Regions from separate parts of the Pseudomonas sp. PGPR40 genome, predicted to be linked through region 1. Evidence: predicted binding sites of a transcription regulator. Region 1 holds the regulator's gene; each other region holds the start of a gene.
What was found. Region 1 encodes FliA, which starts transcription of late flagellar genes. Its sites were predicted from a motif close to CTAAAGTTTNNNNNNNNNNNGCCGNTAA; they were not measured.

Region 1 (7,433 bases):
TCTATGAAGGACAGGGCTTTGTTTCTATTTGCTCCTTTTGTTAACGTCAAATATTGGTTCGGTCGGGCGCCTTTGATGGTTCGGCTAATTTTGTAGCTTTGCATCAAGGCAAGTAGGGGGCTCATCCCTGTTTTTGAAGAGTGGAGTCTGAGTATCTATGCGGGTGCTCAGGTTGGGTACTAGCAGAACTGATAGGGTCGGTAGTCTGTGCAGCGGCCCTGCATGCCTCATGGGCAAGGGTAAGCGGCTCGATCCGCTCAAGGAGGATTTGCCGATTCCACCGGATCTGCGCCGCGATTCCTGATTGTTGTGTTGGTAATGCTGGCCTCTTCGCGGGCAAGCCTCGCTCCTACAGTCCTGTGTCGTTCGCATATGTCACGTATAACTCAAAACCTGTAGGAGCGAGGCTTGCCCGCGAAGGCGTCGGTACAGGCAATACAACCCCCGAAACAGACCTCTATTTCAACCCCCGGCAAAAGTTGGAAAGCTTCTTGCAGTAGCCGCCCCGAGCCTGCTTCAGGCGTCAAAAGTTTGCTTTAAAGGAACGGGGAAAACCGGTGGATCGCTCTCAGTTAATCAACACTGCACGCACAAACGTTGCCGACCTCAGTCGAGGCAATCTGGGCGTGCCGCTGTTGCTGCTGGTCATGCTGGCCATGATGATGTTGCCGGTGCCGCCGTTCCTGCTGGACGTGTTTTTCACGTTCAACATTGCCTTGTCCATCGTCGTTTTGCTGGTCTGCGTGTACGCCTTGCGGCCGCTGGATTTTGCGGTGTTCCCGACCATTCTGCTGGTGGCGACGTTGCTGCGACTGGCGCTGAACGTGGCCTCGACGCGGGTGGTGATGCTTCACGGCCAGGACGGCCATGCCGCCGCCGGTAAGGTGATCCAGGCCTTCGGTGAAGTGGTGATCGGCGGTAACTACGTGGTCGGTATCGTGGTCTTTGCGATTTTGATGATCATCAACTTCGTCGTGGTGACCAAGGGCGCCGGGCGGATTTCCGAGGTCAGCGCGCGTTTCACCCTCGATGCGATGCCTGGTAAACAGATGGCGATCGATGCCGACTTGAACGCCGGCCTGATCGATCAGAATCAGGCGAAGCTGCGCCGGATGGAAGTGGCTCAGGAAGCCGAGTTCTACGGTTCGATGGACGGTGCCAGCAAGTTCGTGCGCGGAGACGCCATTGCCGGTCTGCTGATTCTGTTCATCAACCTGATCGGCGGCATGGCGGTCGGTATTTTCCAGCACGGCATGAGCTTTGGCGATGCCGGTCGGGTGTACGCCTTGTTGACCATCGGTGACGGTTTGGTGGCGCAATTGCCATCACTGCTGTTGTCGACGGCCGCTGCGATCATGGTGACCCGTGCTTCCGGTTCGGAAGACATGGGCAAACAAATCAATCGTCAGATGTTTGCCTCGCCAAAAGCTTTGGCGGTGGCCGCTGGCTTGATGGCGGTGATGGGCCTGGTGCCGGGCATGCCGCACTTCTCCTTTCTGAGCATGGCAGCCTTGGCGGCGGGCGGCGCTTACCTGTTCTGGAAAAAGCAGAACGTAGCCAAGGTTCAGGCCCTGCAAGAGGTCAAGCGTCAGCAGGAACTGCTGCCGTCGCCGGCCCGGGCCCAGGAAACCAAGGAGCTTGGCTGGGATGACGTGACGCCGATCGACATGATCGGCCTGGAAGTCGGTTATCGCCTGATTCCGCTGGTGGACCGCAACCAGGGTGGTCAGTTGCTGGCACGGATCAAGGGGGTGCGTAAAAAGCTTTCCCAGGACCTGGGCTTCCTGATGCCGACGGTGCATATCCGTGACAACCTCGATCTGGCGCCCAGCGCCTACCGCCTGACCTTGATGGGCGTGATTTTGGCCGAGGCCGAGATTTACCCGGAGCGCGAATTGGCGATCAACCCGGGGCAGGTCTACGGCACGCTCAACGGCATCACCGCCAAAGATCCGGCTTTCGGTCTGGAGGCGGTCTGGATCGAAATCAGCCAGCGCGCCCAGGCGCAATCCCTCGGTTACACCGTGGTTGATGCCAGTACGGTAGTGGCAACCCACTTGAACCAGATTCTGTACAAGCACTCCAGCGAGCTGATCGGCCACGAAGAAGTCCAGCAACTCATGCATTTGCTGGCCAAAAGCTCGCCGAAACTGGCCGAAGAGCTGGTGCCGGGGGTGGTTTCGCTGTCGCAGCTGCTCAAAGTCTTGCAGGCGTTGCTGGCCGAGCAGGTGCCGGTACGGGACATCCGCAGCATCGCCGAAGCCATCGCGAACAACGCCGCCAAGAGTCAAGATACTGCCGCTTTGGTGGCCGCGGTGCGCGTCGGCGTATCTCGTGCCATCGTGCAAAGCATTGTAGGGACTGAGTCGGAGCTGCCTGTGATCACCTTGGAACCAAGGTTGGAACAAATATTGCTCAATAGTCTTCAGAAGGCAGGACAAGGCTCGGAAGAGGGCGTTCTGCTGGAGCCCAGCATGGCGGAGAAACTGCAACGTTCGTTGATCGAAGCGGCACAGCGTCAGGAAATGCAAGGTCAACCGGTGATTCTGCTGGTGGCCGGTCCGGTTCGCGCGATGCTCTCGCGATTCGGCCGGCTGGCAGTCCCGGGTTTGCATGTGTTGGCTTATCAGGAAATTCCTGACAACAAGCAAGTGACCATCGTTGCGACAGTAGGGCCCAACGGCTGAGGTAGTGGTTTATGCAAGTTAAGCGTTTTTTCGCCGCCGATATGCGTCAGGCCATGAAACTGGTTCGCGATGAACTGGGCGCCGATGCCGCCATCATTGGCAATCGCCGGATCGCCGGTGGTGTCGAGCTGACGGCTGCCCTGGACTACAAATTGTCGGCGCTGGCCCCGCGTGTTCCGAACATGGAACTCGAGGATGAACTGCGCAAGACCCAGTCGCGGATCGCTACCGCCCAGGCCGAACTGAGCCTGCGTAGCGATGGCGAGAGCGACAAAACCACCAACCGCCAATTGTTCGCCGGCCTGCCGTTGACCGCCGCCGAGCCGCTGATCGAACCGACGCTGGCCGAGCCCCGGCGCCCGGCACCCGCGCCTGCCACAGCCACCGGTGTCGACCCGCGGGCATTCGACTCGATGCGTTTCGAACTCAACAGCCTGCGTGAATTGATGGAAGTGCAACTTGGCTCGCTGGCCTGGAATCAACTGCAAGGCAGCCGTCCGGCCCAGGCCAACCTCTGGCGCCGCCTGCAACGCATCGGTCTGTCCGGTCCGCTGTCGCGCGATCTGCTGGCACTGATTACTGAAATTGAAGAACCCCGTCAGGCCTGGCGCATGTTGCTCGCCCACCTGGCGCGGATGATCGCCACCCCGGAAGTCGAGCCGCTGGAAGAGGGCGGCGTGATTGCCATGGTCGGCCCGGCCGGCATGGGCAAGACCACCACGCTGGCCAAGCTCGCGGCCCGTTATGTGCTCAAGTACGGCGCGCAGAACATTGCGCTGGTGAGCATGGACAGTTATCGCATCGGTGCTCAGGAACAGCTCAAGACCCTGGGCCGCATTCTCAACGTATCGGTCACCCACATTGACCCGGGCCAATCGCTGGTGCAGGCAATGGAGCCCTTGCTGCGCAAACGCGTGGTGCTGATCGATACCGCCGGCCTGCAGGCCAGCGATCCGGCACTGCGCATGCAACTCGAAAGCCTGGCCGGACGCGGCATCAAATCAAAAAATTATCTGGTCTTGGCAACCACCAGCCAGAAACAGGTTCTAACCGCCGCTTATCACAGTTACAAACGTTGCGGCCTTGCCGGCTGCATCCTGACTAAACTGGATGAAACGGCAAGCTTGGGCGAGGTGTTGAGCCTGGCCATCAGTCATGAGTTGCCGGTGGCGTATCTGACCGATGGCCCGCGGATCCCGGATGATTTGCATCTGCCGCGTCGTCATCAGCTGGTCAGCCGCGCCGTGAGTGTGCAAATGCAGGAAGAACCCAGCGAAGAAGCCATGGCTGACATGTTCGCTGATATTTACCACAGCCCGACCAAGCAGGTTGGCTAAGGTATTAATGAACAGTTTTTGTACCTACATCGATGGTCTGCCATGCATTGTTCAGTTGGTGAACGCGCAGCCAGTAATGTGGCCTCCGTCTATGCAAGACAAGGTAAAGAAATAACATGGGCAGCATGCATCCCGTACAGGTGATCGCGGTGACCGGCGGCAAAGGTGGCGTCGGGAAGACTAACGTGTCAGTGAACTTGTCCCTGGCTCTAGCTGAGCTCGGCCGGCGCGTCATGCTGCTGGATGCCGATCTGGGGCTGGCGAACGTCGACGTCCTGCTGGGGCTGACACCCAAACGTACCCTGGCCGACGTGATCGAAGGCCGCTGTGAACTGCGCGACGTGCTGTTGCAAGGGCCCGGCGGTATTCGCATCGTCCCGGCCGCGTCCGGTACGCAGAGCATGGTTCATCTGAGCCCGGCCCAGCATGCCGGCCTGATCCAGGCTTTCAGTGACATCGGCGACAACCTCGACGTATTGGTGATCGACACCGCTGCGGGCATTGGTGACTCGGTGGTCAGTTTCGTCCGCGCAGCGCAAGAAGTACTGCTGGTGGTGTGCGACGAGCCGACCTCGATCACCGACGCCTACGCGCTGATCAAACTGCTGAATCGTGACTACGGCATGAATCGCTTCCGTGTCCTGGCCAATATGGCGCAGAGCCCGCAGGAAGGCCGCAACCTGTTCGCCAAGTTGACCAAGGTCACCGATCGTTTCCTCGACGTCGCCTTGCAATACGTCGGTGCGGTGCCTTACGACGAAAGCGTGCGCAAGGCCGTGCAGAAGCAACGTGCCGTCTACGAAGCCTTCCCGCGTTCCAAGTGCGCCCTGGCGTTCAAGGCCATTGCACAGAAGGTCGATACCTGGCCGCTGCCGGCCAACCCGCGTGGGCACCTGGAGTTTTTCGTCGAGCGCCTCGTGCAACAGACCGCAGGACCCGTTCTATGACAGCCAGCGGTTACAACCTCTACAAGCAGTCGGCACGTGACGCGCAGTACGAGCTGATCGAGCGTTACGCGCCACTGGTCAAACGCATTGCCTACCACCTGCTGGCGCGTTTGCCGGCCAGTGTCCAGGTCGAAGACCTGATCCAGGCCGGGATGATCGGCCTGCTTGAAGTTTCCACCAAATACGACGCCAGCAAAGGCGCGAGTTTCGAGACGTACGCGGGCATTCGAATCCGCGGCGCGATGCTCGATGAAGTGCGCAAGGGGGACTGGGCACCACGCTCGGTTCACCGCAATACCCGCATGGTCAGCGACGCAATTCGCTCGATTGAAGCTAAAACCGGTCGTGACGCTAAAGATCATGAGGTTGCGGCCGAACTCCAATTGAGCCTCGACGATTATTACGGGATTTTGAACGACACCCTGGGCAGCCGGTTATTCAGTTTCGACGATCTGTTGCAGGACGGCGAACACGAAGGGCTGCACGAGGATGGCGCCAGTGCTCATCTCGAGCCGTCACGCGATCTGGAAGATGAACGCTTCCAGAAAGCGCTGGCGGACGCGATTGCCAATTTGCCGGAGCGTGAGCGACTGGTGTTGGCGCTGTACTACGACGAAGAGTTGAATCTCAAGGAAATCGGTGAGGTCCTGGGGGTCAGCGAATCGCGGGTCAGCCAGTTACACAGCCAGTGCGCGGCCCGTTTGCGGGGGCGTTTGGGGGAGTGGCGAGCGCGCTGACAGGCAGTGTGGGGACACTGCGAACGAGGTTGGTACGGCATTTTGCTGCATCAGTCACGGCCCGTTGTAATCCATGCAACTGTTGAGTGTTACGCCGAATTGATTGAACGGCGCGTTCAGGTGCTGCGCGCGTTTTAAGACTGCTTGGAGGTCGAATTGGACAAGAATATGAAAATCCTCATCGTTGATGACTTCTCGACGATGCGGCGGATCATAAAAAACCTGTTGCGTGACCTTGGGTTCACCAACACGGTCGAGGCGGACGATGGCACCACTGCCATTCCGGTTCTCAACAGCGGGAGCATCGACTTTCTGGTAACGGACTGGAACATGCCCGGCATGACCGGTATTGATCTGCTGCGCCACGTGCGTGCCGATGAAAAACTCAAACACCTGCCGGTGTTGATGGTCACGGCCGAAGCCAAGCGTGAGCAAATCATCGAAGCCGCTCAGGCGGGTGTGAACGGTTATGTGGTCAAGCCATTCACGGCTCAGGCGTTGAAAGACAAGATTGAAAAGATCTTCGAACGCATCGGTTGATGTGCAAAGCCAGTCCGTCACGGGGGAGCTATGGAGCATAACGAATCTTCACAGGGCGATTTCGAGTCGACCCTGAAAAAACACGCGGTCGAACTGGTCGAAAGCCTTGAAAAAGGTAGGTTCGGCGACGCTGTGCAACTGATCCATGAGCTCAACCAGACCCGTGACCGCGGCCTGTACCAGGAAGTGGGCAAGCTCACCCGCGAGCTGCATAGCGCGATCGTCAATTTCCAGATTGACCCGCACATGCCGCAAGCCGAGGAAGTGTCTCAGATCACGGATGCCACCGAGCGCCTGGGGTATGTGGTCAAGCTGACCGAGGCCGCGGCCAACCGCACCATGGACCTGGTGGAAAACGCCACGCCGCTGATCAACAGCCTGAGCGACGAAGCTCAGGCGCTGAGCACGGATTGGGGACGGTTCATGCGTCGCGAAGTCGGGGCTGAAGAGTTCCGCGAACTGGCCCGGCGGGTTGACGGTTTCCTGACACGCAGCAGCGAAGACAACCGCGTCGTGTCGAGCAACCTCAACGACATTCTGCTGGCCCAGGATTACCAGGACCTCACCGGTCAGGTGATCAAGCGCGTGACCCAATTAGTCACCGAAGTTGAAAGCAACCTGCTCAAGCTCGTGCTCATGGCCAGTCAGGTCGACCGCTTTGCGGGTATCGAACATGACCGTGAAGCAATGCTCGCTGAAAAAGATCCGCAAAAACATCTCTCTCAGGGTGAAGGTCCGCAGATTCATGCCGATAAAAGAGAAGACGTTGTGTCCGGTCAGGACGATGTGAACGATTTGCTATCCAGTCTTGGATTTTAGGTTTTCAGGTTTTTAGACCTTTAGGAGCACCCCCTTAATGAGCTTCGGCGCCGATGAAGAGATCCTTCAGGATTTCCTGGTTGAGGCCGGCGAGATTCTAGAGCAACTGTCCGAACAGCTGGTCGAGCTTGAAAGCCGACCGGATGATGCGGATTTGCTCAATGCAATTTTTCGCGGTTTTCACACTGTAAAAGGGGGCGCCGGCTTCCTCCAGCTCAACGAGCTGGTGGAGTGCTGTCACATCGCCGAGAACGTGTTCGACATCCTGCGCAAGGGTGAACGGCGCGTCGACTCGGAACTGATGGACGTGGTTCTTGAAGCACTGGACGCGGTGAACGGCATGTTCAGCGAAGTCCGCGAACGCAG
Region 2 (7,433 bases), on a different contig from region 1:
GTTCGCGGCTCGTACAACAACAAGGATTGCGTCATGACAACCGATGGCCATCGTTCACTCGCGCAGCGATTGACGGGCATTGATGAGATTGAATGTGTCACGCCGGACCTGAACGGCGTACCACGCGGCAAGGTGATGACCGCCGAGGGATTTCTTGAGGGGCGGCGTTTGCAGATGGCGCGGGGGGTGCTGCTGCAATGCATCATGGGCGGTTATCCGCCGGCGCGCTTTTATGGCAGCGATGATGGCGACCTGGCGTTGGTGCCTGATCCCGCGCAGATCCACCGCTTGCCCTGGAGCTCGCAGCCTCGGGCGCTGGCCATTTGTGATGCGGACGAGTTGACGGGCGAGAGCTCGCCATTGTCGACTCGCGGCCAACTCAAGGCTGTGATTGCTCGATACGCCGCTCTCGGTCTGGCGCCGGTGGTGGCGACCGAGCTGGAGTTCTTCGTCTTCGCGCCCAACCCTGACCCGACGCAACCCTTCCAGCCACCACTGGGCCTGGACGGTCGTCGTGAGGACGGTCATTCGGCGTTCAGCGTCAGCTCCAATAACGGCTTGCGGCCGTTCTTCAATGAAGTCTACGAATGCATGGCGGCGCTGGGCTTGCCGCGCGATACCTTCATGCACGAGATGGGCGTCAGCCAGTTCGAGATCAACCTGCTGCATGGCGATCCGTTGCTGCTGGCCGACCAGACTTTGTTGTTCAAGCATCTGCTCAAAGAAGTGGCGCTCAAACATGGCCTGACCGTGGTCTGCATGGCCAAGCCATTGGCTCACACGCCGGGCAGTTCGATGCATATTCACCAGAGCATCGTCGAGATCGGCACCGGGCGTAACGTGTTCAGCGACAAGGCCGGCGAGCCGACCGCGACCTTCCGTCATTTCATCGGTGGTCAGCAGGCCGGTATGGCTGATCTCACCGCGCTGTTTGCGCCCAACGTCAACTCCTATCAGCGCCTGTGCCATCCTTTCGCATCGCCGAACAATGCCTGCTGGTCCCACGACAATCGCGCTGCCGGCTTGCGCATTCCGGCCAGTTCACCGGTCGCTCGTCGGGTCGAGAATCGCTTGCCGGGGGCCGATGCCAATCCGTATCTGGCGATCGCCGCGAGCCTGGCCGCGGGGCTGTATGGCATCGAAAACAAACTGGAGCCGAGCGCGCCGATCCAGGGCGAGTTCGTTGTGCCGGATAATCTTTCGTTGCCGTGTACCTTGCATGCCGCTCTTGAACGTCTGAAACGTAGCCAATTGGCGAAGGAACTGTTCGGCAAGGAGTTCATCGAAGGCTACATCGCTTCGAAGACCATGGAGTTGACCAGCTTCTTTGATGAAATTACTCCCTGGGAACGGCGTGTTCTAGCAGCCCAGGCCTGACGACCCCGTCGCTATCGGGCTATCGTTTGTCGATAGCCCGATACTCATTGCAAGGAGCCGCTCGGAACGCCGATGCGCCAAATCCTGAAATCCTTTCGAGGGCTTTATTTCGCCTCGCTGATGATGTTGATCGGCTCCGGCCTGTTGAGCACTTACCTGGCCCTGCGCCTGGCGGCTGATAACGTCGACAGCCTGTGGGTCGGTGCATTGATGGCAGCCAACTATTTCGGCCTGGTGCTGGGCGGCAAGATCGGCCATCGGCTGATTGCCCGGGTCGGGCATATCCGCGCTTACTCGGCCTGCGCCGGGATCGTCGGCGCGGCGGTGCTGGGCCATGGCCTGGTGGACTGGTTGCCCGCGTGGCTGTTCCTGCGGGTCATTGTCGGTCTGGGCATGATGTGTCAGTACATGGTGATCGAAAGCTGGCTCAATGAGCAGGCAGAAGCCAATAAACGTGGGGTGGTGTTCAGCGGCTACATGATCGCCTCGTACCTGGGGTTGGTGTTGGGTCAGCTGATTCTGGTCATGCACCCCGGCCTGGGTCTGGAACTGCTGATGCTGGTCGCACTGTGTTTCGCCCTGTGCCTGGTGCCAGTGGCCCTGACACGGCGGATTCACCCGGCGCCTCTGCACCCGGCGCCGATGGAACCACGGTTCTTCATCAAGCGCGTGCCGCAGTCACTGAGTACGGTGTTGGGGTCGGGATTGATCGTCGGTTCGTTCTACGGTCTGGCGCCGCTGTATGCCTCGCAGCAAGGATTGTCCACCGAACAGGTCGGCTTGTTCATGGGGAGCTGCATTTTTGCCGGCCTGTTGGTGCAATGGCCGTTGGGTTGGCTGTCGGATCGCTATGATCGGGCGCTGTTGATCCGCTGTTTCGCGTTTAGCCTGGCGCTGGCTGCGTTGCCGCTGGCGATCATGCCGCAGGTGCAACTGGAGGTGCTGTTCATCGCCGGGTTCCTCTGCTCGTTGGTGCAGTTCTGCCTGTATCCGTTGGCGGTGGCGTTCTCCAACGACCATGTCGAGGGCGAGCGTCGGGTTTCGCTGACGGCGATGCTGCTGGTGACTTACGGTGTCGGCGCGAGTATCGGGCCGCTGGTAGCCGGGGTACTGATGAAATTGTTCGGCAGTCAGATGCTTTATGCCTTCTTCAGTTTCTTCGCCTTGGTGCTGGTGTGGCGAATCCGCCCGAAAGCCGTTACCAACCTGCATCAGGTGGACGATGCTCCGCTGCATCACGTGGCCATGCCGGACAGCATGTCGAGTTCGCCGCTGGTGGTTTGCCTTGACCCGCGTGTCGATGAGCAGGTGGTGCAGGAGCAGATGCAGAACCCGATCAACCCGGAGGCTGATTTCAATCCGGATGCCGAGCGCGAATCAGCGCCTGAAACAGATTCGGAACCAGAAGACCCTGACACGGCTCGCGAACAAAGCTTTACCGAAGCGAGGCCTTGATCAAGGCATAAAAAAACGGGCAGTCACCGCAAGGGACTGCCCGTTTTTTATGAGAGTGGCGTATCAGAAGTCGTCTTTATCGAAGCGCCGCGCTTCGCGCTGAAGCTGATAGACGAACCGCTCGACCTGTCGTTGCACCAAGCCGCTCATGTTGTGAAAACGCACGCCGGCGAAGGTGGTGTTGATCTTCTCTTCGAAGTGCAGGTAACGCAATTCGACCGGTGCCGTCATGCTGCCGAAGGGCAGGGCGGCGACGAAGCGGTCGTAGACCTGGCCCAGTTGCAGGCTGGCGGTAATGTCACCTTCGAAGCGTAACTTGCAGCCGGTGGCGGAGATGTCCAGCAGTTTGCCGTTGATGGGCGACTTGAGTTTGTCACCGCCCAGTTCGACATTCACCAGTTGCGCCAGCTTTAACGCGGCGCGGAAAGCATTGCGGCGCTGGTGATAAACCACTTCATCGGGCAAAGCGCCGCGGTAGCAGCGGCCATCGCCGGATTCGTCGATGGTCAGCGGGCCATTGCTTTCCCAGGCAATGCGTACGCCTTCGTGGAAGCCTTCGACCTTGAACGGTTCGCCGGCCAGCAGAAAGCGTTCGCCATCGCGCGGGATCATTTCATCCAGGGAAATCATGTTGCTGTCACGGTCGACGTCCACCAGATAACTCTGGAAGCGCTGGCTGCGCTCATGGAACGTGATGATCAGCGGGTCATGGCTGTCTTGCAGCTGACGCAGATTGCTGGAGATTTCCAGGGGCGTGGTGAGCACCTTGGGTGGCTGCGGAGCATCTTCCGCGCTTAAGGCATTGAACACGGGGTATCAATCTCCAGACAAATATGACTACTTGCCAGCATTCTGCCAGCATGTTTCGCGTCTTGATAGAGCGCGCTCATTGAAAGGCTCAAGCCTGGCTGAGCGGGCGTGGTTTTGCGAGCCTGGAGGTTGAACCGCGGGCATCGTAGAGCGCTGGCGGCTCGCCGCCGGTGAGGATTTTCAGCTGGTTGGCCGTGGCGGCCTGCTGCACCAGAATCGACTGGCCATTGTTGGCATTGGTGGTCTGGCATCGGGCCAGGAGGTCGGTCAGTACGTCGCTCTGTGCCAGCAACTGATCGCCAATGCTCGAATGGCTGGCAAGTTGCTCCAGGCCCTGGCGATTGGTCGGCAGGCTGAGGCTGGCGAGGACTTCACTGCGCTTGCGGCCATGCTGTTCGAGCAAAATGATCAATGCCTGTTTCTGCGCCAGAATGTCTTCGAGCAGTGGCATGTCGCGACCGTGCAGCGCGAGGGACTCGGTTTGCAGCAGCTCCAGCAGGTGTTGCGCCGGGGCAAAGTCGTCGATGATCAGTTGCAGTAAATGAGTGTCGTGCATGGCTGGCCTTGGGTTTTAAGCGTCCAAAAGCCTGGCGCGGGCGGGTGGCCTAGCGCTGGGCTTCGAAGTTGAGCAGTTTGCTGGCTACACGGTTGCTGTCGACTTTATAGCTGCCATCGGCAATCGCTGCTTTCAACTCGGCCACGCGGGCGTTGTCGACGGCAGGCTGATCGCGCAGCTTGTCAGTGACCTTCTGCAACTGTTGAGCCTCATCGCTGAGGTGTACCGATTCCCCGCTTTTGGTGGTACCGGCCTGTTCGGCCGGGGTATTCAGCGGCGCGGATTGGCCGGTTTCGGCGGTTTCCTTCGCGGCGCTGGTACGTGTACTGCCCGTAAGTGACGAGGAGCTGTTTAAACGACTGAAATCGATGACCATGACAAAAAACCTCTGGGTATTTGGACGCTTGCCATGTTTTCGGCTCTCTGCCGGAAAACTTTAGGCCCATTTATCAATGAGCGTGCATGCGCCAGCGCGCGTCCTGCATGCGGCACAGTTTAGGCAACAGCCGAGTGGCGCGCCATCTCTTCGGGGGCCAAGTGCCCTGCATGGCCGCTCACATAGAAACTTCCACCTGGCCGGGCGCGGTGACTTGCGCCTTGATGACCCGCTGGGAGTTAAGGTTTTTCACACGAATCTGTTCGCTCATGCCGCCGTTGGACAGCGCTTCACCCGGCATGCGCACGCTGAGCGTGCCACTGCGGGCGGTAATCACCACCTGATCGCCCTTGCGAATCACTTCCGCCTGTTCGAGGTGCACCAGGGTAATGATCTGATCAGCGACCATTGGTCGGGTAAGTTTTTGTCCGATCGCCTGCTCAACGGAGGTCAGAAAACCCTGATTTATCAGACTGATATCGCGCTCGCGCAGGGTCACGTCCTGAGGCTCGATTATCCCGGTGCGTTTGAGGGGGCGGGTGGTGGTCACGATGTCGCGAAACAGCCGTACTTGAGCGGGTACGAAGACTGTCCAGGGGGAGGCGCTGTCGCAGCGAACCTTGACCGTGACCCGGCCCAGAGGCCTCGCCGGGCTCTCGAGGGTGGCTGTCAACTCCTTGTCGCACATAGGCATGCGCAGGCGCGGATCAAGCTGATTGACCTCGATCTCGTAGCGTCCTTGGATTTGGCTCGTGGCCAAATAGTCTTCTACGGTGAATTCAAGAAAGCCCTGAGTGACGCCGATAAGCATGTCAGGCAAGGTAAGCGCGTCAGCCAGGGCAGGGCTGCCAGCGTTGAACAGGCAAACGGCCGACATCGCACAGAGCAATCTGCGGGAGGTTGATGCAAGGCGTCGGAAAAATGTCGGTTCTGTGTTCATAAGAGTTAAAAAGCAAGCGCCGTGCCGTTTAGTGATGAATGTGCGTCGCAACACACTTAGCGTTGGTAGTAGGAGTCTGGGCATGGCTGGTGTAATGGATTCGGTGAACCAGCGCACGCAACTGGTAGGGCAGAATCGCCTTGAGCTGTTGTTGTTCCGTCTCGACGGCCAGCAGCTGTATGGGATCAACGTGTTCAAGGTTCGCGAGGTGCTGCAATGCCCCAAGCTGACCCTGATGCCCAAGTCCAGTCCTGTCGTGTGCGGTGTGGCGAATATTCGGGGGGCGACCATTCCGATTCTGGATCTGGCGATGGCGACCGGTTCCGGTGCGTTGAAAGATCAGAGCAATCCCTTCGTGATCATCACGGAGTACAACACCAAGACCCAGGGTTTCCTGGTTCGGTCGGTGGAGCGCATCGTCAACATGAACTGGGAGGAGATTCATCCGCCACCCAAGGGCACGGGGCGCGATCACTACCTGACGGCGGTGACTCGGGTCGACAATCAGTTGGTCGAAATCATCGACGTCGAGAAGGTGCTGGCGGAAGTGGCGCCGACACCGGAAGCCATTTCGGTGGGCGTGGTGGATGTCGAGACTCAGCACAAGGCGTTGTCCTTGCGCGTGCTGACGGTCGATGACTCATCGGTAGCGCGCAAGCAGGTGACCCGTTGCTTGCAAACGATCGGCGTCGAAGTGGTGGCGTTGAACGACGGCCGGCAAGCGCTGGATTACCTGCGCAGGCTGGTCGATGAGGGCAAGAAGCCCGAAGACGAGTTCCTGATGATGATCTCCGACATCGAGATGCCGGAGATGGACGGGTACACCCTGACAGCCGAGATCCGCGCCGACCCGCGCATGCAAAAGCTTCATATCATCCTGCACACTTCGTTGTCGGGCGTGTTCAATCAGGCGATGGTCAAGAAAGTCGGTGCCGATGACTTCCTGGCCAAGTTCCGTCCTGATGACCTGGCATCCCGGGTAGTCGACCGGATCAAAGCAGCAGATATCAGCCAGGGCGCTTTGCCCATGGCGGTTAACACGATTTAAGAGGCTGCATCATTGTCTACGGGTAATTTGGATTTCGAACAGTTCCGGGTCTTCCTGGAAAAAGCCTGTGGCATTTTGCTCGGTGAAAACAAGCAATACCTGGTCTCGAGCCGTCTCAACAAACTGATGGAACAGCAGGGCATCAAATCGCTGGGTGAGCTGGTCCAGCGCATTCAGACCCAGCCGCGCAGCGGTTTGCGCGAGATGGTGGTGGATGCCATGACCACCAACGAAACCCTGTGGTTTCGTGACACCTATCCGTTTGAGGTTTTGAAGAACAAGGTATTACCTGAAGCGATCAAGGCCAGCCCCGGCCAGCGCCTGCGGATCTGGTCGGCAGCGTGTTCGTCGGGCCAGGAGCCGTATTCGCTGTCGATGTCCATCGATGAGTTCGAGCGGGTCAACCTGGGTCAGTTGAAGATGGGCGTGCAGATCGTTGCCACGGATCTGTCCGGTACCATGCTGACCAACTGCAAGACCGGCGAGTACGACAGCCTGGCCATCGGCCGCGGTCTGTCGCCCGAGCGTCTTCAGCGCTACTTCGACCCGAAAGGGCCGGGACGCTGGGCCATCAAGGCACCGATCAAGAGTCGGGTGGAATTTCGCTCGTTCAACCTGCTGGACAGCTACGCGAGCCTGGGCAAGTTCGACATCGTGTTCTGCCGCAACGTGCTGATCTATTTCTCCGCCGAGGTGAAGAAAGACATCCTGTTGCGCATTCACAGCACGCTGAAGCCTGGCGGCTATCTGTTCCTTGGCGCGTCCGAAGCGCTGAACGGTTTGCCGGATCATTACCAGATGGTCCAGTGCAGCCCGGGGATTATTTACAAGGCGAAATGATGCAAAGGCGACCGGCATAAAAACGGGAGCC
Region 3 (7,433 bases), on a different contig from region 1:
CGATGGCATCAACGACGCGCCGGCCCTTGCCGCGGCAGACATCGGCATCGCCATGGGTGGCGGCACCGACGTCGCCATGCACGCCGCCGGGATCACCCTGATGCGCGGCGATCCACGGCTGGTGCCGGCGGCGCTGGAAATCAGCCGCAAGACCTACGCGAAGATTCGCCAAAACCTGTTCTGGGCCTTCGTCTATAACCTGATCGGCCTGCCACTGGCGGCGTTCGGCTTCCTCAACCCGGTGCTGGCCGGCGCGGCCATGGCGCTGTCGAGCGTCAGCGTGGTGAGCAATGCGTTACTGTTGAAAACCTGGAAACCCAAAGACCTGGAGGACAACCGATGAACATTGGCCAAGCGGCCCGCCACAGTGGTCTGAGCGCGAAGATGATTCGTTACTACGAATCCATCGGCCTGCTCAAAGCCGCGCATCGCACCGACAGTGGCTACCGGGTCTATGGCGACGACGATCTGCACACTCTGGCGTTCATCAAGCGCTCCCGGGATCTGGGCTTTTCACTGGAAGAAGTCGGCAAACTGCTGACCCTCTGGCAGGACCGCCAGCGAGCCAGTGCCGATGTGAAGGCGCTGGCCCGTCAGCACATCGACGAGCTGAACCAGAAGATTCGCGAACTCGGTCAACTGCGCGACACCCTGCAAGACCTGGTGGAACATTGCCAAGGCGACCATCGCCCGGATTGCCCGATCCTCAAGGAGCTGGCGTCGGGCTGCTGCGCGGAACCGGCTCGGGCCTGACACATTGCGTGTTGGATGTTCCGACGTCATCGCGGGCAGGCCCAATACTTGTAGGAGCGAGCTTGCTCGCGAAACGGCGTGTCAGGCAACACTAATGTCGACTGACACTCCCTCTTCGCGAGCAAGCTCGCTCCTACAGGTTCTGAATCCATAACCCACAAAAAACCCGGCCGAAGCCGGGTTTTGGGTCAACCGATCACTGCATCCACGGTGGAGGCGGTTCTTCGGTCTTGCTCGGTGGCGCATCATCCGCCGCCCGAACCGCTTGACGACGCTCTTCATCGAGACGGGCCGCCTCGATCTCGCGCATGATCCCGCCGACGTCCGCCAGCTCTTCCGGCTCGTCGAACTCGCCGGTCAACACACTGGCCGGGTGCAAAGTGCCAGCTTCGTACAATGCCCACATTTCCTTGGCGTACTTGGTGCGTTTCAACTCCGGTGCAAAACGACCGAAGTAGGACGCCATGTTGCCCACGTCCCGCTCCAGCATGCTGAACGCGTGGTTGTTACCCGCCGCATCCACTGCTTGCGGCAAGTCGATGATGACCGGCCCGGTCGGTGTCAGCAGTACGTTGAACTCGGACAGGTCACCGTGCACCAGACCGGTACACAGCATCAGCACGATTTGCGAAATCAGATACGCGTGATATTCGCGCGCCTGGTCCGGCTCCAGCACCACATCGTTCAAACGCGGCGCGGCATCCCCGTACTCATCAGCCACCAGCTCCATCAGCAGCACGCCTTCGAGGAAGTCATACGGCTTGGGCACCCGCACACCGGCATTGGCCAGACGGAACAGCGCCGCCACCTCGGCGTTTTGCCAGGCGTCTTCGGTTTCCTTGCGGCCAAACTTGGAGCCCTTGGCCATTGCTCGAGCCTGCCGGCTGTTGCGCACCTTGCGGCCTTCCTGATACTCGGCCGCCTGACGAAAACTGCGTTTATTCGCCTCCTTGTAGACCTTGGCACAACGCAGCTCGTTGCCGCAGCGCACCACATAAACAGCTGCTTCTTTACCACTCATGAGTGGGCGCAGCACCTCGTCGACCAGACCGTCCTCGATCAGGGGTTCAATGCGTTTTGGAGTCTTCATCAGCTTTTATTGTGGGTCCTTTATTACCAAACACGCGAAAGTCATTCGTTATACGGCAATCCTCTCCTTCGCGGGAGGGGTTACCGACCTATGAACGTTCCCATGAACATCAAGAAGCACACAATGTGCCGGATTAATCAGGCATGACTCATCGACCGCTCAAGATCATAGCTGAGCCTGCATCACTTGTTGACGAAGGACTACAAGGCCATTGCGACAGAATCTGACATGTCGCTCTCTACCTTTCGCCGGATTTTTCTCAACAGACCTCAATTTCCCTGTCCATCAGCCGAAGGTATTAGAGAGCAAAGGATTTGTCCGACAATCGAAAATATTTACAGCTACCAAATACTCCGCGAGTCATCTGCACTGCGTGGGTCTACAAGAAGAACTGGAGCGCGGATGAACATCAAACAGAAATTGACCTGGGCGTTTGCAATCATTGCATGCCTGCCCGTAGTACTGGTCGCTACCCTCGTGGTGCTGAACTTACGCAGCGATGCCAAGGATAATTTTGTCGATGGCAGCGGCCGTGAGATTCGTCAGGTCAGCAATGCCATGCAGCTGTTCTTTGACGGCATCAGCCAGAACGTCGATTACCTGGCCACCCAACCGCTGATCAAGAACTCCGACGACAGCCTCAAGACCTACATCAGCGCCAACGCCGAGAGCATTCCCCAAGGCGAGTCGGACAAAAAGGTCTTCGCCCTCCTCCAGGACCTGGGCAACAGCCACCCGGCCTATGCCTATGCCATCCTCGGTACGGCGGCGGGCGGTTACGTGTCCTGGCCGGACGATGCGAAGCTGAACAATTACGATCCGCGCCAGCGCCCTTGGTACAAAGCCGCGCTGGCCAAACCCGGCAAACCATTTCGCACCGAGGCCTATTACTGGGCTCAGGATGACGCGACTTACGTCAGCACCGTGCGCACCATCGACAACAAACTGGGCACCAACGGCGGCGTGGTCAGTATCGACGTGACGCTCAAACAGCTCACCGAAATCGTCAAACAGATCAAACTCGGCGAAACCGGCTATTTGATGCTGGTGGAAAACACCGGCAAAGTGCTGGTCGATCCGAAGCAACCGGAACACAACTTCAAGGCCCTCAACAGTCTCGGCGATGGCTATGCACAACTGGCCAAGGCCGGCAAAGGGCTGGTGGAAGTCGAGCTCAATGGCGAGCGCTACATGGCCAATGTCTGGCCGTCGGAACAACTGGGCTGGACCTTTATCGGCCTGATCAAGCAGACGGACGTGATGAGCTCGGCCACTCAACTGACCTGGCTGATCGCGATCATCGCGGCGGTACTGGCAGTGTTCTTCGCTATCGTTGGCGCCAGTTTCGCCAGCCTGATCGTGCGGCCGATCCGCAGCGTAGCCAGCGGTCTGGAAGGCATCGCCCAGGGCGAAGGCGACCTGACCAAGAATCTGCACATCCGTGGCAGCGATGAAACCGCGCAATTGGCCAACTGGTTCAACCAGTTTCTGGCGGCGATTCGCAACCTGATTCAAAGCATCGGCGGTGCCGCGACCAAGATCCTCGCCACCTCACAGAGCTCGACCCAAGTGTCCAGCGACATGGCCGAAGCCGCCGGACGTCAGCGTGAAGCGGTGGACATGGTGTCCACCGCGTTCCATGAGATGGTCGCCACCGCCAACGAAGTCGCACGCTCCTGCAGCCAGGCCGCCGAATCGGCCGACAGCGGTCAGCGCCAGGCGCGCGAAGGTCAGCAGCAGATTGATGCAGCCGTCACCAGCGTTGATCGCTTGAGCCAGGAAATCGAACAATCGGCGCAGTCGATGCAACAGCTTGAACGCGATAGCAACGACATTCAGTCGATCCTCGGGACCATCCGCTCCATTGCCGAACAGACCAACCTGCTGGCGCTGAACGCCGCCATCGAAGCGGCCCGGGCCGGTGAACAGGGTCGTGGCTTTGCGGTGGTAGCGGATGAAGTTCGCGCCTTGGCCAAACGGACGGCCGACTCCACGGCGGAAATCGACGGGCTGTTGGGCAATCTTGCCAAACGCACCAGCCAGGTGACGCAGCAGATGCATGCGAGCCTGGAAGTGTCCCAGCAATCGGTGACCCGTATCGGCGAAGCGCGCAGCAGCTTCGGGCAGATTCGTGAATCGGTGGATGTGATTCGCGACATGAACACGCAGATTGCCACGGCAGCTGAAGAACAGCATCAAGTGGCGGAAGACATCAATCGCCACATCAGCCAGATTCATGGCGATGCGCAGTTGGTGGCGGAACTGGCGAACTCGGCGCGCCTGGATTCTCAGAGCCTGGCGGGGTTGTCGAATGAGCTGGATGGGTTGGTTAGACGCTTTAGAACCTGACCGGATACCCGGTGGCCGCTACGCGGCCAATCGCGGGCAAGCCCGCTCCTACAGGATTGATCGTTCCCACGCTCCGCGTGGGAATGCAGCACGGGACGCTCCGCGTCCCTGCCGAAGCGGACGCGGAGCGTCCAATGAGGCATTCCCACGCAGAGCGTGGGAACGATCAGTGCTTGAAGAGTTCGCCAGGGGTAAACCCTCAATAATCAACGCTCGATAATTGCCGTCACGCCCTGACCGCCGGCGGCGCAGATCGAGATCAACCCTCGGCCCTTGCCCGCCGCGTCCAGCAGCTTCGCCAGGTTGGCGACGATGCGCGCGCCGGTGGCGGCAAACGGATGCCCGGCGGCCAGTGAGCTGCCCTTGACGTTGAGGCGGCTGCGGTCGATGGAGCCCAGCGGCGCATTGAGGCCGAGACGGGTTTTGCAGAACTCCGGATCTTCCCAGGCCTTGAGTGTGCACAGCACTTGCGCGGCGAATGCTTCATGGATTTCGTAGTAATCGAAGTCCTGCAAGGTCAGGCCATTGCGCGCCAGTAAACGCGGCACGGCATAAGCCGGCGCCATCAGCAGCCCTTCGGCTCCGTTGACGAAATCCACCGCCGCCGCCTCGCCGTCGCGCCAATAGGCGAGGATCGGCAAGCCGCGCTCTTTCGCCCATACTTCACTGCCCAGCAGCACCACCGACGCGCCATCGGTGAGTGGCGTGGAATTGCCCGCGGTCAGGGTGCCCTTGGCGCTTTTCTCGAAGGCCGGTTTCAGTGAGGCGAGTTTTTCCAGGGTCAGATCCGGGCGCAGGTTGTTGTCCCGGGTCAGGCCCAGGAACGGCGTCATCAGATCGTTGTGCCAGCCTTCGGCGTAAGACGCGGCCAGTTTCTGATGGCTTTCCTGGGTCAGTCGATCCTGCTCGTCACGCGGGATGCTCCAGGTCTGGGCCATCAATTCACAGTGTTCGCCCATCGACCGGCCGGTGCGTGGCTCACCGATGCTTGGAAAGTCGGGCATCAAGTGGCGGGGACGCAGTTGCAGGAAGGTTTTCAGTTTGTCGGCGGTGCTTCGGGCGCGGTTGGCCTGCAAGAGGATCTTGCGCAGGCTTTCGTTGACCCCGATCGGTACGTCCGAGGCGGTGTCGACGCCACCGGCAATGCCACATTCGATTTGCCCCAAGGCGATTTTGTTCGCCACCAACAACGTCGCCTCCAGCCCCGTGCCACAGGCTTGCTGGATATCATAGGCCGGCGTCATCGGCGACAACCGCGAGCCGAGCACGCATTCGCGGGTCAGGCCGTAATCACGCAAATACTTGAGCAGCGCACCTGCCGCCACTTCGCCCATGCGCACACCGTGCAGGTTATAGCGCTCGATCAAGCCTTCCAGCGCTGCGGTGAACATCGCCTGGTTACTGGCAGTGGCGTACGGCCCGTTGGACCGGGCAAAGGGGATACGGTTACCACCCATAATCGCGACGCGGCGCAGCTGAGTCATGAAAAAGCTCCTTTTAATCAAATCTGAACACCAAACCCTGTGGGAGCGGGCTTGCTCGCGAAGGGGCCGGCCCATTCAACATCTCTGTCGACTGACACACCGCTTTCGCGAGCAAGCCCGCTCCCACAGGGGGCTGCATTTCCTGAAAGTCCTGCTAAACCCAATCTCAAACTAACCTGCAATGATCAAGCGTAGGCCGTATCTCGTGGGTCGGACGACTAATTGCAATTCCTGGTCCACACTTTTAACCCCAGCTACTGGAGCGTGATCCATGTCTGACCGTTATATCGACTTCGCCAATTCGTCCATCGGCCATCGTGTGGTCGGTGCCCTGGGTCTGCCGTCGCCGGTACGACTGGAACGCTGGCAAGCAGGCCGATTGCGGCCTATCGAGGGCGCGTTGCTGATTGGCGGTGGCCCGCTGACGGAAAAAGTCAGCGCTCTCGCCAACCGCCTGACCGACACGATTTACAGCTACGGCACCGACCCGACCCTGGCCACGGCGTGGATTCCCGGTCACGGCCAGAAACTCAAAGCCGTTGTGTTCGACGCCAGTGATCTGGTGCAGGTCGATCAATTGAAACAGCTGCGCGAGTTTTTCCAGCCGCTGATGAAAAACCTCGATCACCATGCGCACCTGGTGATTCTTGGCCGGGCGCCGGAGACTTTGAGCGACCCGTTTGCCGCCAGCACCCAGCGTGCCCTGGAAGGTTTCAGCCGTTCGCTGGCCAAGGAACTGCGCAGCGGCGGTACGTTGCAGCTGATCTATGTCGGTGAAGGTGCCGAAGATCAACTGGAAGGACCATTGCGGTTTTTCCTTTCGCCAAAAAGCGCGTTCATTTCCGGACAAGCCATACGCTTGAAGGCCTGTGGGGCGCAGGTGATGGACTGGACTCGCCCCTTGTCGGGGCGCAAGGCACTGGTGACGGGCGCGGCGCGCGGCATCGGCGCCTCGATCGCCGAAACCCTGGCCCGCGACGGCGCCGAGGTGATCCTGCTCGACGTGCCACCGGCCAAGAGCGATCTCGAAGCCTTGGCCGCACGCCTTGGCGGGCGCGGCATCACGCTGGACATCTGCGCCGAAGACGCCGCCACACAACTGATCGAACTTCTGCCCGATGGCATCGACATCGTGGTCCACAACGCGGGCATCACCCGAGACAAAACCCTGGCCAACATGACCCCGGAATTCTGGGACGCGGTGCTGGCGGTCAACCTCAACGCGCCGCAAGTGCTGACCAAGGCTTTGCTCGACAGCGGCACCTTGCGCGACGACGGCCGAGTGATCTTGCTGGCGTCCATCAGCGGCATCGCCGGCAATCGCGGGCAAACCAACTATGCCGCGAGCAAGGCCGGGTTGATCGGCCTGGCCCAGGCCTGGGCACCGCTGCTGAACGAGCGCGGCATCAGCATCAATGCGGTGGCGCCAGGGTTCATCGAAACCCAAATGACCGCGCACCTGCCCTTCGGCGTGCGCGAAGCCGGGCGACGCTTGAGTTCTTTGGGTCAGGGCGGCCTGCCACAAGACGTCGCCGAAGCCGTGGCCTGGCTGGCACAACCGGGCACCGGAGCGTTTACCGGACAAGCGTTGCGCATTTGCGGGCAAAGCGTTTTGGGAGCCTGACCATGACCACCGACTGGCACACACTCAATAGCGAACCGGGCCTGCAAACGCTGTATGTGAAGGCACTAACACGTCGCAAAATCACCGGCAGCGCCTTGCCTGACCTGGGTTATCACTGCTGGGTCAATGTCGA
Region 4 (7,433 bases), on a different contig from region 1:
CGACATTTTTTTGTATCGCCTTACAACAAAAAAACACAAATCCAAGGTTTGACGCCAACAATCCAACATACATCGACTATTGAGCTACTCTTAAAAGTAACGGGCATTTACCAGCACTCTCCGCAACCTGACTCAACAACCAAAAAAGTTCACACATCGTAACACTTCACCAACAATACACTTCTTATTAATCTAAAATAAACAAACCGCCATACCCGACCCGACAACAACACAGCTACTATAGCAACCATCACTACCAGAGCAAAAAAGCAGTTAAATACAATAGAAAAAACTTACACATCAGTTATTACCCTCCCGCAAACCAATCGAGAAAGTACAATACTTCATGAGCAGAAAACATGATAAAACTCAGAAAAAGAATTACCAACCCCATGACAATCATCGCCATTTTTGCAGCCTTATCTGAAACTTCGGCTGCTGTATCCCTCCCCTTTCTCGATGATGAGGAAAGAGAGCTTTATGTTTGGTTCCTGATCAGCTTCCCCTTTTATTTACTTTTCCTATTCTTCATCACACTCAACTTCAACTATCGGTCGCTTTACGCGCCCTCCGATTTCGAGAAGGGAAAACACTTCATAAAAGTCATGGACAACGCTGATCACTCGGGAAACAGTCCACCCAAGGTAACGCCTGAAAGCTCAGCCCCACACCATGTGCACCTGCCTGCTTCCCTAAAGGATCTGCACATCGTTGATGCACGGTGGGTACGCAAAAAAATGGCGCTCAGCGCCCTGATGGAGAGTATTCAGCACCCTCCGGATAACCCTGCACAGGTGATCGTATTTCTCACGTGTGCCGACTCGGATAAATTACTGAAGGACAACACACTCAAACATTGGAAACAAATAAAGAAACAGAACAGCGCAACATTCTGTATTTCTTACAACTTGAGTTCACAGGGCGTGACGATTATGGGCTAGGTATTGAACTGTCGCACATCAGAAGACAGCCCTTGAAGCAAGCTCAAGGACAGGAAGCAGAAGGAACGGTTAGCAGAAACAAGAAAAAAGCGAAACGCAATATGCAGCAGCCCCCCTTTCAGATGTGTGGCCTTGTCATCAACAAGGCCACACATCCATTACCGACTCAAAGGTCTCAGAAAAGCTTCCGGCCTTTGTTCGCCGCGATACGCATGCGCAAGGCGTTGAGCTTGATGAAGCCCGCCGCATCGGCCTGGTTGTAGGCGCCGCCATCTTCTTCGAAGGTCGCGATGTTGGCGTCGAACAACGACTCGTCAGACTTGCGACCAGTGACGATCACATTGCCCTTGTACAGCTTCAGGCGCACTACGCCGTTCACATGAGCCTGGGAAGCGTCGATCATCTGTTGCAGCATCAGACGCTCTGGGCTCCACCAGTAACCGGTGTAGATCAGGCTGGCGTATTTAGGCATCAGCTCGTCTTTGAGGTGAGCCACTTCGCGGTCCAGGGTGATCGATTCGATCGCACGGTGAGCACGCAGCATGATGGTGCCGCCTGGAGTTTCGTAGCAGCCGCGGGACTTCATGCCGACGTAGCGGTTTTCGACGATGTCGAGACGGCCGATACCGTGTTCGCCACCGATACGGTTCAAGGTCGCCAGCACGGTGGCCGGGGTCATTTCGACGCCGTCCAGTGCGACGATATCGCCGTTGCGGTAGGTCAGCTCCAGGTACTGCGGTTTATCAGGAGCGTTCTCCGGGGAGACGGTCCATTTCCACATGTCTTCTTCGTGCTCGGTCCAGGTGTCTTCCAGCACGCCGCCTTCATAGGAGATGTGCAGCAAATTGGCGTCCATCGAGTACGGGGATTTTTTCTTGCCGTGACGCTCGATCGGAATCGCATGCTTCTCGGCATAATCCATCAGCTTCTCGCGGGACAGCAGATCCCATTCGCGCCACGGAGCGATCACTTTCACGCCTGGCTTCAAGGCGTAGGCGCCCAGTTCGAAACGAACCTGGTCATTGCCCTTGCCGGTCGCGCCGTGGGAAATGGCATCAGCGCCGGTTTCGTTGGCGATTTCGATCAAGCGCTTGGCGATCAACGGACGAGCAATGGAAGTACCCAGCAGGTACTCGCCTTCATAAACGGTGTTGGCGCGGAACATCGGGAACACGAAATCGCGCACGAATTCTTCACGCAGATCGTCGATGTAGATTTCTTTTACGCCCATGGCCTGTGCCTTGGCGCGGGCCGGTTCGACCTCTTCGCCCTGACCCAGGTCAGCGGTGAAGGTCACTACTTCACAGTTATAAGTATCCTGCAGCCACTTGAGGATCACCGAAGTGTCCAGGCCGCCGGAATACGCCAGAACGACCTTGTTTACGTCCGCCATGCCATCACTCCACGGGGTTCTACGGAAAGCCGTCAAGTCTACCGCTCATGCAGAATAATTTACAGAGGCGCGACAGCTTATGACGACGAAGCGACAGATTATGTCGAGCGAGCGACGATTTCAGCCGGTTCAGGACGCCTTCGCGCTGCCCGCGGAAGCGGTGGCTTGAGACGGCGGTTGCTCAGTTGGCGCCACCCGTTCAAGGCGTACGGCGACTCGACGGTTCTTCGCCCGATTGGCGGCATTGTTGTTCGGTGCCACAGGATAGCGCTCACCATGGAAACGCAGGGTGATCTGCGATTCCTGGATACCGTTGGCCTTGAAGAAATCCATCACGGCCAGCGCCCTGCGTCGTGACAGTTCACGGTTGGTCAGGCGGTTGCCGCTGTTGTCGGAATGGCCGTCGAGCTCAATGTGGTTGACCGTCGGATCGGCTTTCATGAACTCCAGCATCACTTGCAAATGGACCTTGGCTTGAGTGTCGAGATCAATGCCCTCCCCCGGAAAGCCTATTTCGGATTGCTTCACTTGCTCGAAATTCTGCGGCAGCAACTTGGCCACGCACCCCTGGTAGTCACTGTAGGCCTGGCTGAATTTGACTGGCAGCAGACGGATTTCAGATACCCGACCGTCGCCCGATGAGTGTCGAACGACCGGGCTGCGACCGTCCATCAAACCGTTGATCAGGCGCCCGGCCTGAACTTGCGAGCTGTTGAACAGCACGTTGCCGCTGCCGATTCGCACCGTGCCCAGGTTGATGTCGCCACGTCCCGGCTGCCATGGCGCAGCGGCTGCCAGCAAGGTCGCGGAACCGCCACCGATCATTGCGTTGTAGGCCTTCAGACGAAATGTCGCCTGCTCCCCTGCACGACGCACAAACTCACCCGAGCCGAAATCAGTGATCGGTTGAGTCAGGCGGCATTCGAACTTGTCACCTTCAACCGTCCACTCGATGCTCTCCAGGCGAGTCTGGAAAGTGAGCGCCATCGCAGGAAGGCTGGCAAACACACTGAGCAAGGCTAAATAACGCTGGCGCACGGGAGGCTCCACTGGCTTCTGCAACAAAAAGACCGACACACATATTTACGGCATACCTGTTTGGGTATCGGAAGCTTGCCGTAAAACTTGATAGCGAGTGCCTGGAAGTGTCTTTTCCGGTAGCATTCCCCTGAGTTTGACCCGCCTGGAATCCCCTCATGTCCGACCGCCTGACCCTGCTGCGTCCCGACGACTGGCATATTCATCTTCGCGATGGTGCTGTGTTGACCAATACCGTCGCGGATGTCGCGCGCACCTTTGGTCGCGCCATCATCATGCCCAACCTGGTACCGCCGGTACGCAACGCTGCTGAAGCCAATGGCTATCGCCAGCGGATTCTCGCCGCACGCCCGGCCGGCAGCCGTTTCGAACCACTGATGGTTCTGTACCTGACCGACCGCACTCAACCCGAAGAAATTCGTGAAGCCAAGGCCAGCGGCTTCGTTCACGCCGCCAAGCTGTACCCGGCCGGCGCGACCACCAACTCGGACTCTGGCGTTACCAGCATCGACAAGATTTTCCCTGCACTGGAGGCCATGGCCGACGTCGGGATGCCCTTGTTGGTTCACGGTGAAGTCACCCGTGGCGATGTCGACGTTTTCGATCGCGAAAAAATCTTCATCGATGAGCACTTGCGTCGTGTGGTCGAGCGTTTCCCGACCCTCAAAGTGGTGTTCGAACACATCACCACCGCCGACGCGGTGCAGTTCGTCAACGAGGCTTCGGCCAACGTCGGCGCAACCATCACCGCGCATCACCTGCTGTACAACCGCAACCACATGCTGGTGGGCGGGATTCGGCCGCACTTCTATTGCCTGCCGATCCTCAAGCGCAATACCCACCAGGAAGCCCTGCTCGACGCCGCCACCAGTGGCAGCGAGAAGTTCTTCCTCGGCACCGACTCGGCGCCCCATGCCCAGCACGCCAAAGAAGCGGCTTGCGGCTGTGCCGGTTGCTACACCGCTTATGCCGCGATCGAGATGTATGCCGAAGCCTTCGAACAGCGCAACGCGCTGGACAAGCTCGAAGCTTTCGCCAGCCTCAATGGCCCGCGTTTCTACGGCCTGCCGGCGAACACCGATCGCATCACCCTGGTCCGCGATGAGTGGACCGCCCCAACCAGCCTGCCGTTTGGCGAGCTGACCGTAATCCCGCTGCGCGCCGGTGAAAAACTGCGCTGGCGCCTGCTGGAGGAACACGCGTGAGTGAAGACCATTTCGACGATGAACAGGACGGTAATGGCGGCGGAGGCGGTTCCCGCCATCCAATGGCAGCCAGGTTCCGTGGTTACCTGCCGGTCGTTGTCGACGTAGAAACCGGTGGCTTCAACTCGGCCACCGATGCCCTGCTGGAAATCGCCGCCACCGTGATCGGCATGGATGAAAAAGGCTTTGTGTACCCTGAGCACACCTATTTCTTCCGGGTCGAACCGTTCGAAGGCGCGAACATCGAAGCGGCAGCCCTGGAATTCACCGGAATCAAGCTCGATCACCCACTGCGCATGGCCGTGAGTGAAGAAGCGGCCCTGACCGATATCTTTCGCGGTGTGCGCAAGGCTCTGAAGGCCAACGGCTGCAAACGGGCGATTCTGGTCGGGCACAACAGCAGCTTCGACCTGGGCTTCCTCAACGCTGCTGTCGCGCGCCTGGACATGAAACGTAACCCGTTTCATCCGTTCTCCAGCTTCGACACGGCGACCCTCGCCGGTCTGGCCTACGGTCAAACCGTATTGGCCAAGGCCTGCCAGGCAGCGGATATCGACTTCGACGGTCGCGAGGCCCACTCGGCCCGCTACGACACCGAGAAGACGGCAGACCTGTTCTGCGGCATCGTCAATCGCTGGAAACAAATGGGCGGCTGGGAAGATTACAACGACTGATCCGTCATTGATCGGTTTATCCCGCCCATAAAAAAACCGGCCTCATCAGCCGGTTTTTTTATGCCTCGAACAGGCCTTACAGCGCAGCAGCGTTCTCGGTCAGGTAAGCCGCAACACCTTCGGTGGAAGCGGTCATGCCTTTGTCGCCTTTTTTCCAGTTGGCAGGGCAAACTTCGCCGTGCTCTTCGTGGAATTGCAGAGCGTCGACCAGACGGATCAGCTCTTCGATGTTACGGCCCAGCGGCAGGTCATTGATGATCTGCGAGCGGACAACGCCTTTGTCATCGATCAGGAATGCGCCACGGAAAGCCACGCCGCCTTCGGACTCAACGTCGTAGGCCTTGGCGATTTCGTGCTTCAGGTCGGCCGCCATGGTGTAGCGAACTTCGCCGATACCACCGTTGTTGACCGGGGTGTTGCGCCAGGCGTTGTGGGTGAAGTGCGAGTCGATCGAAACAGCTACCACTTCCACGTTGCGTGCCTTGAAGTCAGACATGCGGTTGTCCAGAGCGATCAGCTCGGACGGGCAAACGAAGGTGAAGTCCAGTGGGTAGAAGAACACCAGGCCGTATTTGCCTTTGATGGCCGAGGACAGGGTGAAGCTGTCTACGATTTCGCCATTGCCGAGTACGGCCGGTACGGTGAAGTCAGGGGCTTGTTTGCCTACGAGTACGCTCATTGGATATCTCCTGGTGTAAAAACGGTGAAGTGCAGGGTTCGTATCAGCCTGCCACCTTCGGGCGACAGCCCTGTGACACGAACCCCCTTCGCAAAGGCCGACCATCATACACCGCGTTTTTAGCCTGTCCTTAACGGTTTTTTGCTGGCTGGTAAAAAGGTCACTGCTATATTTTCCTTAGGGAAGGCATGAAAAGAGGCCGTTCGTCAGTCACAGCCCCTTATGACGAAAAGCTTTCAGAAACCACTTTGACAATCATTCTCGTTAACATTAAGATCCATCGCAATTGAGTCACAACCAGCGACGGTTTTTACTTATGTATGTCTGCCTCTGCACTGGCGTCACCGACGGTCAAATCCGCGATGCAATCTATGAAGGTTGCTGCAGCTATAAAGAAGTCCGTCAGGCCACCGGCGTTGCCAGCCAATGCGGTAAATGCGCCTGCCTGGCCAAGGAAGTGGTGCGCGAAACCCTGGGCAAACTGCAATCGGCTCAAGCGGCGATCCCCTATCCCGCAGAATTTACCGCCGCATAACTATCGTATTTCAAAGAACCGGACTTGATGTCCGGTTTTTTATGCCTGAAAATCAATTGCTTAGGCACTAGACGCGGAACACAAACATTCTTATTCCGATTAATTTTCATATAAGTTTCAATAACTTAGGTTTGACACCCTTAATTACCCGGCTCAAACTCTGCTTTATAGACAGTTACTTAGGGCAGGACCCCCATCATGAAAGGCGACGTTACAGTCATCCAGCATCTCAACAAGATCCTTGCCAATGAGCTGGTCGCGATCAATCAATACTTTCTGCATGCCCGCATGTACGAAGATTGGGGCCTGAACAAGCTCGGCAAGCACGAGTACCACGAATCCATCGACGAGATGAAGCACGCTGACAAGCTGATCAAGCGCATTCTGTTTCTTGAAGGCCTGCCAAACGTCCAGGACCTGGGCAAGCTGCACATCGGCGAACACACCAAGGAAATGCTTGAGTGCGATCTGAAGATCGAACGCGACGGCCATGCCGACCTGAAAGTCGCTATCGCTCACTGCGAAAGCGTCGGTGACTTCGGTAGCCGTGAACTGCTCGAAGACATTCTTGAATCCGAAGAAGAACATATCGACTGGCTGGAAACCCAACTGGGCCTGATCGATAAGGTCGGTCTTGAGAACTATCTGCAATCGCAGATGGGCGAAGAGTAAATGCTACGCCGCTAATCGCGATGCAATAAAAAGCCCCGCCCTCTTTTAAAGAGGCGGGGCTTTTTAATGACCGAATTTCGGGCTCACCCTAGAACAAATGTGGGAGCGGGCTTGCTCGCGAAAGCGGTAGGTCAGTCAACTTATCTGTTGAATGTTGTACCGTCTTCGCGAGCAAGCCCGCTCCCACACACAGCGAATCAGGCGTCGGTCTTGTTGGCAGCAGCAGCTTCAACAGCGGCTTTGATCGTCGCTTGCAACGAACCGTCTGCAGCCATCTCGGTCATGATGTCGCTACC

Region 2: a site for FliA is predicted at 4,611-4,638, ahead of flgM (flagellar biosynthesis anti-sigma factor FlgM). Genes of this name have one in related genera too.
Region 3: a site for FliA is predicted at 3,408-3,435, ahead of MEB48_RS29505 (methyl-accepting chemotaxis protein). Genes of this name have one in related genera too.
Region 4: a site for FliA is predicted at 3,437-3,464, ahead of MEB48_RS14915 (flagellar protein MotY). Genes of this name have one in related genera too.

What each region holds. Positions count from the first base shown of each region.
Region 1 is NZ_JAKLSP010000005.1:107,458-114,890, reverse strand. Features, by position in the region: gene flhA (flagellar biosynthesis protein FlhA) at 558-2,687, shown strand; gene flhF (flagellar biosynthesis protein FlhF) at 2,699-4,024, shown strand; gene fleN (flagellar synthesis regulator FleN) at 4,141-4,971, shown strand; gene fliA (RNA polymerase sigma factor FliA) at 4,968-5,708, shown strand; gene MEB48_RS06555 (chemotaxis response regulator CheY) at 5,877-6,248, shown strand; gene MEB48_RS06550 (protein phosphatase CheZ) at 6,279-7,067, shown strand; gene MEB48_RS06545 (chemotaxis protein CheA) at 7,105-7,433, shown strand, end outside.
Region 2 is NZ_JAKLSP010000051.1:4,695-12,127, reverse strand. Features, by position in the region: gene MEB48_RS28240 (glutamine synthetase family protein) at 136-1,377, shown strand; gene MEB48_RS28235 (MFS transporter) at 1,450-2,832, shown strand; gene MEB48_RS28230 (flagellar brake protein) at 2,896-3,642, opposite strand; gene MEB48_RS28225 (flagella synthesis protein FlgN) at 3,731-4,198, opposite strand; gene flgM (flagellar biosynthesis anti-sigma factor FlgM) at 4,248-4,574, opposite strand; gene flgA (flagellar basal body P-ring formation chaperone FlgA) at 4,753-5,514, opposite strand; gene MEB48_RS28210 (chemotaxis protein CheV) at 5,597-6,562, shown strand; gene cheR (protein-glutamate O-methyltransferase CheR) at 6,575-7,402, shown strand.
Region 3 is NZ_JAKLSP010000042.1:25,767-33,199, forward strand. Features, by position in the region: gene MEB48_RS26885 (heavy metal translocating P-type ATPase) at 1-343, shown strand, start outside; gene cueR (Cu(I)-responsive transcriptional regulator) at 340-753, shown strand; gene MEB48_RS26895 (PA4780 family RIO1-like protein kinase) at 950-1,843, opposite strand; partial or broken gene MEB48_RS29500 (cache domain-containing protein) at 2,246-3,334, shown strand; gene MEB48_RS29505 (methyl-accepting chemotaxis protein) at 3,464-4,192, shown strand; gene MEB48_RS26905 (acetyl-CoA C-acetyltransferase) at 4,399-5,676, opposite strand; gene MEB48_RS26910 (3-oxoacyl-ACP reductase) at 5,948-7,300, shown strand; gene MEB48_RS26915 (MaoC family dehydratase) at 7,303-7,433, shown strand, end outside.
Region 4 is NZ_JAKLSP010000015.1:133,142-140,574, forward strand. Features, by position in the region: gene MEB48_RS14905 (hypothetical protein) at 360-941, shown strand; gene MEB48_RS14910 (argininosuccinate synthase) at 1,117-2,334, opposite strand; gene MEB48_RS14915 (flagellar protein MotY) at 2,464-3,372, opposite strand; gene pyrC (dihydroorotase) at 3,531-4,577, shown strand; gene rnt (ribonuclease T) at 4,574-5,251, shown strand; gene MEB48_RS14930 (peroxiredoxin) at 5,328-5,930, opposite strand; gene MEB48_RS14935 (bacterioferritin-associated ferredoxin) at 6,247-6,465, shown strand; gene bfr (bacterioferritin) at 6,664-7,137, shown strand; gene grxD (Grx4 family monothiol glutaredoxin) at 7,335-7,433, opposite strand, start outside.